2 regions of the Nocardioides sp. W7 genome follow, and region 1 is predicted to be linked to the other one. Evidence: riboswitches for the same ligand, from Rfam matches in the RefSeq annotation. Region 1 holds a riboswitch; the other holds the start of a gene.
What was found. A riboswitch is a leader RNA that binds a small molecule or an ion and turns the genes downstream of it on or off. The one in region 1 is predicted to bind cobalamin.
Positions count from the first base shown of each region.

Region 2: another riboswitch for cobalamin. It lies ahead of MUB56_RS11790 (hypothetical protein); the one in region 1 lies ahead of cobN (cobaltochelatase subunit CobN).

Region 1 is NZ_CP095078.1:3,367,949-3,373,096, forward strand. It holds gene cobN (cobaltochelatase subunit CobN) at 1-2,006, opposite strand, end outside; cobalamin riboswitch at 2,042-2,174, opposite strand; gene MUB56_RS15960 (carboxymuconolactone decarboxylase family protein) at 2,545-3,129, shown strand; gene MUB56_RS15965 (RNA polymerase sigma-70 factor) at 3,132-4,013, shown strand; gene MUB56_RS15970 (hypothetical protein) at 4,081-4,692, opposite strand; gene MUB56_RS15975 (GrpB family protein) at 4,948-5,148, shown strand, end outside.
Region 2 is NZ_CP095078.1:2,480,937-2,486,084, forward strand. It holds gene gatA (Asp-tRNA(Asn)/Glu-tRNA(Gln) amidotransferase subunit GatA) at 1-779, shown strand, start outside; gene gatB (Asp-tRNA(Asn)/Glu-tRNA(Gln) amidotransferase subunit GatB) at 779-2,272, shown strand; cobalamin riboswitch at 2,333-2,486, shown strand; gene MUB56_RS11790 (hypothetical protein) at 2,564-4,153, shown strand; gene MUB56_RS11795 (hypothetical protein) at 4,150-5,097, shown strand; gene MUB56_RS11800 (energy-coupling factor transporter transmembrane component T) at 5,094-5,148, shown strand, end outside.

The DNA of each region.
Region 1 (5,148 bases):
CGGATCTGCACGTCCTTGATCTCGCACAGCCACCCGTCGACGTGCAGCAGGAAGTCGTCGAAGTCTTCGTCCTCCGGACGCTCGTCCAGACCGAGGTCGCGGTGCAGCTCCGCGGCCCGCATCAGGGCCCAGATCTCGCCCCGGATCGCCGGCAGCTTCGCCGGGTCCATCGCAGCGATGTTGCCGTACTCGTCGAGCAGCTGCTCCAGGCGGGCGATGTCGCCGTACGACTCGGCCCGGGCCATCGGCGGGACCAGGTGGTCGACGATGGTGGCGTGGGCACGGCGCTTGGCCTGGGCTCCCTCGCCCGGGTCGTTGACGAGGAACGGGTAGAACAGCGGCAGGCTGCCGAGCACCGCGTCGGTCCCGCACGCCGCCGACAGAGCGGCGTTCTTGCCGGGCAGCCACTCCAGCGACCCGTGCTTGCCGAGGTGCACGACCGCGTGGGCACCGAAACCGCCGTCCGGCTCCGGAGCCTCCAGCCACCGGTAGGCGGCCAGGTAGTGGTGGGACGGGGCGAGGTCGGGGTCGTGGTAGATCGCGACCGGGTTCTCGCCGAAGCCACGGGGCGGCTGGATCAGCAGCACGACGTTGCCCGCCACCAGGGTGGCCAGCACGAGCTCGCCGTACTCGTTGACGAAGAGCGAGCCGGGCGCCTCGCCCCAGGCCTGCACCATCTCGTCCCGCAACCCGGCGGGCAGATCCGCGGTCCAGCGGGCGTACTGCTCGGCGCTGATCCGGACGTGGGCGTCGGTGAGCTGGTCGGAGGTCAGCCACTCCTCGTCCTGCCCGCCCGCGGCGATCATCGCGTGGATCAGCGCGTCGCCGGCCTCGGTGTCGTCGTCCAGGTCCAGCCCGGGCACCGCGCCGGGTGCGCCGAGGTCGTAGCCGGCGTCGCGGAGCCGGCGCAGCAGCCGGATCGTGGACACCGGGGTGTCCAGCCCGACGGCGTTGCCTATCCGCGCGTGCTTGGTCGGGTACGCCGAGAGCACCAGCGCGACCTTCTTCTCGCCGTTGGGCACGTGCCGGAGCCGGGCGTGGTTGACGGCGAGGGTGGCGACCCGGCGACAGCGCTCGGGGTCGGCGACGTAGCGGGGGAGGCCGTCGGCGTCGATCTCCTTGAACGAGAACGGGACGGTGATGATCCGGCCGTCGAACTCCGGGATCGCGATCTGGTTGGCCGAGTCCAGCGGGGTGACGCCGTCGTCGTTGGCCTCCCACTCCGCTCGGCTGCTGGTCAGGCACAGCCCCTGGAGGATCGGGAGGTCGAGAGCGGCGATGCGTTCGACGTCCCAGGTCTCGTCGTCGCCGCCGGCGCTCACCGACGCGGGGACGCTGCCGCCCGCGGCGAGCACGGTGACGACCAGGGCGTCGAGGGTGCCGAGGGCGTCGTACAGGTCGTCGGGGGCGCTGCGCAGCGAGCCGGCGAAGATCGGGACTCCGACTGCCCCGCCGGTGGCGTCGACCGCGTCGGCCAGGCCGTGCGCGAAGGCGGTGTTGCCGCTGGCCTGGTGGGCCCGGTAGTAGAGGATGCCGATCCGCGGACGGCTCGGATCCGCCGGGCCCCGGCGTTCGGCGAAGCCCCACGTCGGGATCACCGCGGGGGGCTCGAAGCCCTCGCCGTTGAGCAGGACGGTGTCGGAGAGGAAGGCGTGCAGCTGGGCCAGGTTCACCGGGCCACCCTCGGCCAGGTAGCGGTGTCCCTCGGCGGCGATCCCGATCGGGACGCTGGACAGCTCCATCAGCTCCGCGCTGGGCTGCTGCTCTCCGCCCAGCACGATGACGGGGGTGCCGGCGGCGCGCGCCTCGGCGATCCCCGGCCACAGGTCGTGCGGCGAGCCGAGCAGCCGGATCACGACGAGGTCGGCACCCTCGACGCAGCGGGTCAGCTCGGCGTCGGTGCTGCGGGCCGGGTTCGCCAGGGCGAAGTCGGCGCCGCTGGCCCGAGCCGAGAGCAGGTCGGTATCGGACGTGGAGAGCAGGCAGATGCGTACGGACGCGGCCATGGCCGGGTTCCTCCTCCGGGGTTCTCGCCCCGTGTAGCGGTCGGATCACCCTCGGCTCAGTGTCTGGCTCGAGCCCTCACGGGCTGGTCACAGTGGCGGAACCGCCCCGGAATCGCACCGGGTTCCTGCGGCGAAGGCGTGTGCCGCACCCTACGGGAGGACCATGCCTGTGCTCGCGACGGCGAGCAGCACGACCGGATATCGCTCAGCTGCTCCAGCCGGTCGAGCACCGCGAGCTCCCGCGAGCGCGAACCGGCCTCTGGGTTCGGCCAGCGTCGTGGGCACCGGGCCGGCGCAGCCGTTGAAACCGCATGAGCGGCTCTTCGCAGCTGAGGGCGTAGCGGGCGTCGGCGTGGCGGTCCCGCGATAGACGTCGTGGTTTCCCGAGGACGGGAGTTCCTACGTTCACCATCGGACGTTCTGCCGCCTCGTCGAGTCTGACGACGACTCGGATCGCTGCGAGCGCGCCTCGCGCCGTTGTCACAGATCGGCGCTCGCCGGCGTCTTGATGTCGTACCGACCACCACAGGAGGACGACATGACCGGAGCGACCCGCATCCCCGCCGCCGAGATCACCGGCTTCAAGGGCTCGCTGATCAAGCGCTTCGCCAGGAAGACGCTGGGCCAGGTGCCGAGCTCGATCGGCGTCTACTGGCACAACCAGAAGGTGCTCATGGACCTGGCCGCCGTCGGGGGCAAGGTCAAGAAGTGGGACGCCTGCGACGAGCAGCTCAAGTCGTTCGCGCACATGGCGGTCGCCTCGAAGGTCGGCTGCACCTGGTGCCTGGACTTCAACTACTTCGAGGCCCACAACCAGAACCTCGACATGACCAAGGCCCGGGAGATCCCTCGCTGGCGTGACTCCGACGCCTTCACGTCGCTGGAGCGGGAGGTGCTCGCCTACGCCGATGCCATGACGGAGACGGAGCCGACCGTGACCGACGAGATCGTCGCCTCGCTCCGCGCACGGCTCGGCGACTCCGCGGTGGTCGAGCTCACCGCGGTGATCGCGTTCGCGAACTTCACGACCCGCGCGAATGTCGCGCTCGGCATCGAGTCCGACGGCTTCGCCGCGGCGTGCGGTCTCCAGCCGCTCGCCCCGCGCACCGCCGTAGGGTCGTGAGCGTGTCCCAGGACCCGTTCGTCACCCATCGTGGGCTGCTCTTCACCGTCGCCTACGAGATGCTCGGCTCGGCCGTGGACGCCGAGGACGTCGTCCAGGAGTCCTGGATCCGCTGGGACGCCATCGGCTCGACCGCCCGGTCCGAGGTCATCGACCCGCGTGCGTTCCTGGTCCGGATGGTCACCCGCAAGGCGCTGGACCGGCTGCGGGTGAACGCCCGGCGGCGCGAGGAGTACGTCGGCGAGTGGCTGCCCGAACCGCTGCTGACGGCACCGGACGTCGCAGACGACGTCGAGCTGGCGGAGAGCGTGTCGTTCGCGATGCTCACGGTCCTCGAGACCCTGACGCCGACCGAGCGAGCCGTCTTCGTCCTGCGCGAGGTGTTCGACCTGCCGTACGGCGAGATCGCGGAGGCGGTCGACAAGTCCGCGGCCGCCGTACGTCAGATCGCCCATCGGGCCCGCGAGCACGTCGCGGCCCGGCGCCCCCGGAGGGAGGTGAGCCGCAACGAGCAGCAGGAGGTCGTCGAGCGGTTCCTCGCCGCGGTGACCGGCGGTGACCTGCAGGGCTTGCTGGATGCTCTCGCCCCGGACGTGGTTCTCGTGGCGGACGGCGGAGGCGTCGCCCAGGCGATCACCCAACCCGTCACGGGGGCGAAGAAGGTGGCGAACCTGTTGCGCACGTTCCCGAAGTTCGGAGCCGGTGCGACGGTCCTGCCGACCCTGCTCAACGGAGCGCCCGGCGCCATGATCGTCGGGCTGGAGGACGGCCACGACACGGCGATCACGTTCGTCGTCGAGGACCGACGGATCACCCGGATCTACGCCGTCCGCAATCCCATGAAGCTCACCGGGATCGACGTGGAGGCGACGCTCAGCCGTTAGGCGGCGAAGTACGCACCTTGTCGGGTGCACGACTTGCGGCAGACGAGTGCGTTTCGGTGCTCGTCTATCAGGACCAGGTCTGGACTGGCTCGACCTCCAGACCGCCCTCGGGGCTGCGCCTGAACACTCCTTGCAGTCCCTGCTGGACTTCGGGCACTTCGGAGCCCGACACCTCGTCGTCGGTGACGGCGTGCACGAACGGGACAGCCTCGAACACTGCGGATGCCACGGTCGCGAACCAATGTTCGATCGGTTCGCGCCATCCTCTCGTGTCGCCGTCCCCGTCGAACGGATAGCCACCGACGCGCTCGTCAAGGTTGGCGAGCGCGCCGAGGGGTAGGCACAGGTCGAGCCAATCGGCGTCCTCCAGGGCAACACCGGAGTCATCCGTCTCCGCTCGACCCACCATCACTACGCAGAGTGATGACCCCAGTCCGGGGATGGTCGCGACAGCGTTCAGAGGACCGGCCAGCAACGCTTGCGCCGAGACTTCGGGCGCTTCGTCGGGGTGCCGCCGGAGAGGCTTCGGGAGTGAAGCCGCATGCCAGAGCGCGGCCAACGCCACATCGAGCCGGGCGTCGTCGGCCGCGCCGAGTTTGATCGAGAACTCGTAGTAGCCGCCGGACCAGTTGTCCTCGTGTGTCGGGTCGGTGGGGCTCTGCCGCGGGCCTCGTGTCACGTCTCGGTCTCCTTCAGGGGTGGTCAGGGTCGTCCGAGTAGGAGACGAGCACCTGTCCGGACGCCAGGGTCACCAGATCCGGCCGCTGGAACGTGGCGGAGAAGGTGTAGGCAGTGCCGTCCGTCATCGGCAAGACCGCGCACCATCGGCGGCAGATCCGGGCGAGCGTAGCCGCGAAGGGCGCGGCATGGTCGGATGAAGATCCGCGAAGTGGGGCGTTCACTGACTGGGTGCCGGCTTGGCTACCCTCGGCGAATGGACGATCGACCGGTGACCCACACCCGGCGACGCGCTGATGTGACCGGTGCCCTGTTGGTTGGTGGCGTGGAGAAGCGCGAACTCTTCCTCGCCGAGTACGACCCGGTGTGGGCGGACTTGTACTCCACGCACGAGGCACGCGTGCGGAGCGCGATCGGCAACATCGCCGAAGCGGTCGAGCACATCGGATCGACCTCG
Region 2 (5,148 bases), 890 kb from region 1:
ACCTGGTCGCGGCGGCCCGCCAGGGCGCGGCCGGCGACCTGTCCGGCCTGAAGGTCGGCGTGATCACCGAGCTCTCGGGCGACGGCTACCAGGCCGGGGTGCTCGCGCGCTTCCAGGAGTCGGTCGACCTGCTGGTCGAGGCCGGTGCCGAGGTCGTCGAGGTGTCCTGCCCGAACTTCGTGCACGCGCTGGCGACGTACTACCTGATCATGCCGTGCGAGGCGTCCTCCAACCTCGCCAAGTTCGACGCCATGCGCTACGGCCTGCGGGTGCTGCCCGAGGGCATCGACAACCCGAGCGCCGAGGACGTCATGCGGGCCTCCCGGGACGCGGGCTTCGGCGACGAGGTCAAGCGCCGGGTCATCCTCGGCACCTACGCGCTGTCCAGCGGCTACTACGACGCCTACTACGGGACCGCCCAGAAGGTCCGCACGCTCATCTCGCGCGACTTCGAGGCGGCCTTCGAGCAGGTCGACGTGCTGGTCTCGCCGACGGCGCCGACGACCGCGTTCAAGCTGGGGGAGAAGCTGGACGATCCGATCGCGATGTACCTCAACGACCTCGCGACCATCCCGGCCAACCTCGCGGGCGTGCCCGGCATCTCGCTGCCGTCCGGCCTCGCGGACGAGGACGGCCTCCCGGCCGGCTTCCAGATCCTGGCACCCGCACTCGCCGACGACCGGCTCTACCGGGTCGGCGCCGCGCTGGAGGCCGCTCTCGAGGCCCAGTGGGGCGCGCCCCTGCTGAGCAAGGCCCCCGCCCTGGACGGAGAAAACTGATGACCGACACCCTCGTCGCCTTCGACGACGTGCTGTCGTCGTACGACCCGGCTCTCGGGCTCGAGGTCCACGTCGAGCTGAACACCAACACCAAGATGTTCTGCGGCTGCCCGGCGGTCTTCGGCGGCGAGCCGAACACCCAGGTCTGCCCGACCTGCCTGGGCCTGCCCGGCGCGATGCCGGTCGTCAACCGCAAGGCCGTCGAGTCGGCGATCCGGATCGGCCTGGCGCTGAACTGCGAGATCGCCGAGTGGTGCCGGTTCGCGCGGAAGAACTACTTCTACCCGGACATGCCGAAGAACTTCCAGACCTCGCAGTACGACGAGCCGATCTGCTTCGAGGGCTGGATGGACGTCGACGTCGACGGCGAGACGTTCCGCGTCGAGATCGAGCGCGCCCACATGGAGGAGGACACCGGCAAGTCGCTGCACGTCGGTGGGGCCACCGGGCGGATCCACGGCGCCGACTACTCGCTGGTCGACTACAACCGGGCCGGCATCCCCCTGATCGAGATCGTCACCAAGCCGATCATGGGCGCCGGGGCGAAGGCACCGGCCGTGGCCCGCGCCTACGTCAGCCAGCTGCGCGACCTGATCCTCGCGCTCGGCGTCTCCGAGGCCCGGATGGACCAGGGCAACCTGCGCGCCGACGTCAACCTGTCGCTGGCCCCGAAGGGCACCGGCAGCCTCGGCACCCGCACCGAGACCAAGAACGTCAACTCGTTCCGCTCGGTCGAGCGCGCGGTCCGCTACGAGATGCAGCGGCACGCCGCGATCCTCGACCGCGGGGAGGCGATCTTCCAGGAGACCCGGCACTGGCACGAGGACACCGGGGTGACCACCAGCGGCCGCCCCAAGTCCGACGCCGACGACTACCGCTACTTCCCCGAGCCCGACCTGGTGCCGGTGGCGCCGAGTCGCGAGTGGGTCGACGAGCTGCGCGGCACCCTGCCCGAGAACCCGGTCGAGCGCCGGGCCCGGCTGCAGGCCGACTGGGGCTACACCGACCTGGAGATGCGCGACGTGGTGGCCTCGGGCCTGCTCGTCCCGATCGAGGAGACGGTCACGGCCGGTGCGTCCGCACAGGCCGCCCGCAAGTGGTGGATCGCCGAGCTGACCCGCCGGGCCAACGACGCGGGCGTCGACGTGGTCGACCTCGGGGTCAGCCCCGTCCAGGTGGCCGCCGTCCAGGCCCTGGTCGACGCCGGGACCCTCAACGACAAGCTGGCCCGCCAGGTCTTCGACGGCCTGATCGCCGGCGAGGGCACCCCCGAGGAGATCGTCGCCGCCCGCGGGCTGGCCGTGGTCTCCGACGACGGCGCGCTCGGTGCCGCTGTCGACGCCGCGATCGCCGCCAACCCCGACGTCGCCGACAAGATCCGCGACGGCAAGGTCGCCGCCGCCGGTGCGCTGATCGGTGCGGTGATGAAGGAGATGCGCGGGCAGGCCGACGCCGCCCGGGTGCGTGAGCTGATCCTGGAGAAGCTCGCCTGATCTGAGTGACGGACGTCATGCGGACGGAGCCAGCGGGTGCTCCGTCCGCATGACGTCCCGCGCGGGCTGCGGAGTTATGGTGCTCGGACACATCCATCAACGCCCGCAGCAGGGGAAGCCGGTCGAATTCCGGCGCTGACCCGCAACCGTGGGTCGGGCGGTACGACGTACCGCCCGACGAGCCGGAGCACCTGTCGCGATGCGTCCTGATCACATCGCTGTCGAGGAACGCAGCGGGTGGCCGAACCGGCATCCGCCGTTTCCCGCCCGCTGTCGCAGCGGGAAGGAACCATGAACATCTCCGTACGACGCGCGGTCGGCCTGTTGGCCGCCCCCGCCCTGGCGGTCTCCGCCATCGTCGCCGTCTCAGCTCCCGCGGCCCAGGCCGGACCCGTCCCGGCCCCGGCCGGGGCCGACCGGTCGCCGGCGGCCGCCGGCGCCGCGTACCTCGCCTCGCAGCCGGGCCCGGACGGCCTGATCAAGTCCTGGTACATCTGGCCGGAGAACACGCCGCCCCAGAGCTCGATCGACTACGGCCTGACGATCGACGCGGCGTACGCGCTCGACGCGGTCGGCGGCCAGCCGGCGAAGCTCACCGCGCTGACGGACGCGCTCCAGGGCGCCATCGGCAGCTACGCGACGGGTGGTGGGTCGCGGGCCAAGCTCGCGTCGTACCTGCTCGCCCAGGGGCGCAGCGGCTCCGCCATCGACGGCCTGGTCACCGCCCTGGAGGGGAACATCTCCGAGGACACCGGCATCGTCGGCCGGCTGGTCGACCCGGACCCCTACGACTACAACAGCCCGCTGACCCAGGCGTACGCCGTCGCGGCCCTCGACCTCGCGGGCTCCGACGAGGCCGACGAGGCGTTGGACTTCCTGCTCGGCCAGCAGTGCGAGGCGGGCTTCGTCCAGGAGTACTTCCCGGCCAAGGACGCCGCCGACCAGACCTGCGACGGTGCGGCTGCGCCGGTCGCGAGCGTCGACACCACCGCGCTGACCGTGCTCATGCTGCAGGGCCAGAAGGGCGAGACCGCCACTGAGCTGGCGGAGGCGACCTCGTGGCTCGCCTCGCAGCAGGCGGCCGACGGCTCGTGGGGCGCCAACGCCAACAGCACCGGCCTCGCCGGCTGGGCGCTCGGCGTCTCCGGCAACACCGCCGCGGCAGCGAAGGCAGCCGGATGGGTCCGGGCCCACCAGCTCGCCAACGCCGGCTCCTGCGCGCCGTACGCCGCCCAGGACGCCGGCGCCGTGACGCTGGACGACCTCGGCTACGCCAACGCCGCGTCGGGCGCGCTCGACCAGGTCGACACCAGCGTCGCGACCCGGGCCACGACCCAGGCGCTGCCCGCGCTGCTCTGGGCGCCGGGCGGTGCCGCGGCCGGCGACACGGCCGTGACGGCCACGACGAAGCTGGTCCGGGCCGGCTCGACCCAGACCGTCGGCCTGCGGGGCGCACCGGGCGACACGCTGTGCGTGAGCGCCAACGGCACGAGCACCCGGGTGCTGCTGCCCGCATCGGGCACAGCCAGCACGTCGGTGAAGCTGTCCACCAGGACGCGCAAGACGTCCGTGTCGGTCGTCGACGCAGGCGGCGAGACAGACGCCGTCGCGATCACCGGACTCGGTGCGAAGAGGGTCCTGTTCTCCGTCGGGAAGAAGGCCCACCGGGGCAAGAAGGTCGTCGTCAAGGTCCGCGGCCTCGCCAAGGGGGAGTCCGTGGTCGTCACGTTCCGCGGGGTGAAGGTCGCCCAGGGCAAGGCGAACGCCCAGGGCAAGAAGACCCTGCGGTTCAAGGCCACCAAGGTCGGCCGAGCCAAGGTGCTCGTGCGGGGTCAGTTCAAGAACCGCAGGAACAGCAAGGTCATCACGGTCACCCGATGAACCTCCGACTCGTACGCCGGCTCGCCGCCGCGGTCGCCCTGACCGCGGCGGCGGGTCCCGGTCTGGTCCTGGCCACCGGTGCCGCCCCCGCGGCGGCGGCCACCTGCAGCACGGCGTCGGGGGTGAGCGTCCTCGTCGACTTCAAGGAGCTCGGCGGCGGGATCCAGGGCAGCTGCGTGCCGGACGGTGCCGGCCAGCGGGCATCGGCGCTGTTGCCGGCGGCGGGCTTCCCGCTCACCTACGTCCAGACCGAGCCGGGGTTCGTCTGCCGGGTGTCGGGCAAGCCCGCGCAGGACCCGTGCGTGGACACGCCGCCGAACGACGCCTACTGGGGCCTGTGGTGGTCCGACGGCAAGAGCGGCAGCTGGAACTACGCGAACTACGGCGCCTCCGCGCTGAAGGTTCCCGCGGGCTCCTCCGTCGCCTTCGCCTGGAAGCAGGGCGGCGGCTCGGCCACGGCGCCGGGCGTGGCACCCGCCGTCCACCAGGCCCCCGCGCCGACGAAGTCGCCCACGAAGACGCCGACCAAGCAGCCCACGAAGTCGCCCACCAAGGCGGCCACCAAGGCGGCCACCAAGGCGCCCACGAAGGCGCCGAGCACCTCGCCGAGCGCCCGGCCCGGGACGCCGACGACGCAGCCCACGGCCAGCGACTCGGCGACGTCCACGGCATCCCCGTCCGCCAGCCCGAGCGCGTCCGCGTCCGCAGCTCCGACGGAGAGCGCATCCGTCGCGGCTGGCACGACGTCCGGAGTGCCGAGCGACACCCCGACGGCGTCGCCGTCGGACGTGGTGCGCGACCCGGTCGCACCGGTGGCCGCGCAGACCTCCGAGGACGGCGGCGTACCGACCTGGCTGGTGCTGGCCATGCTCGTCGCGGTCCTCGGGGTGACCGGTGCCGTCGTCGTGCACCGCCGCCGGAGCGCGGGCTCGTCGGGTCCGTGACCGCCACGACCGCCGTCCGGGTCGGCCGACTCCCGCGCGACCTGCACCCGC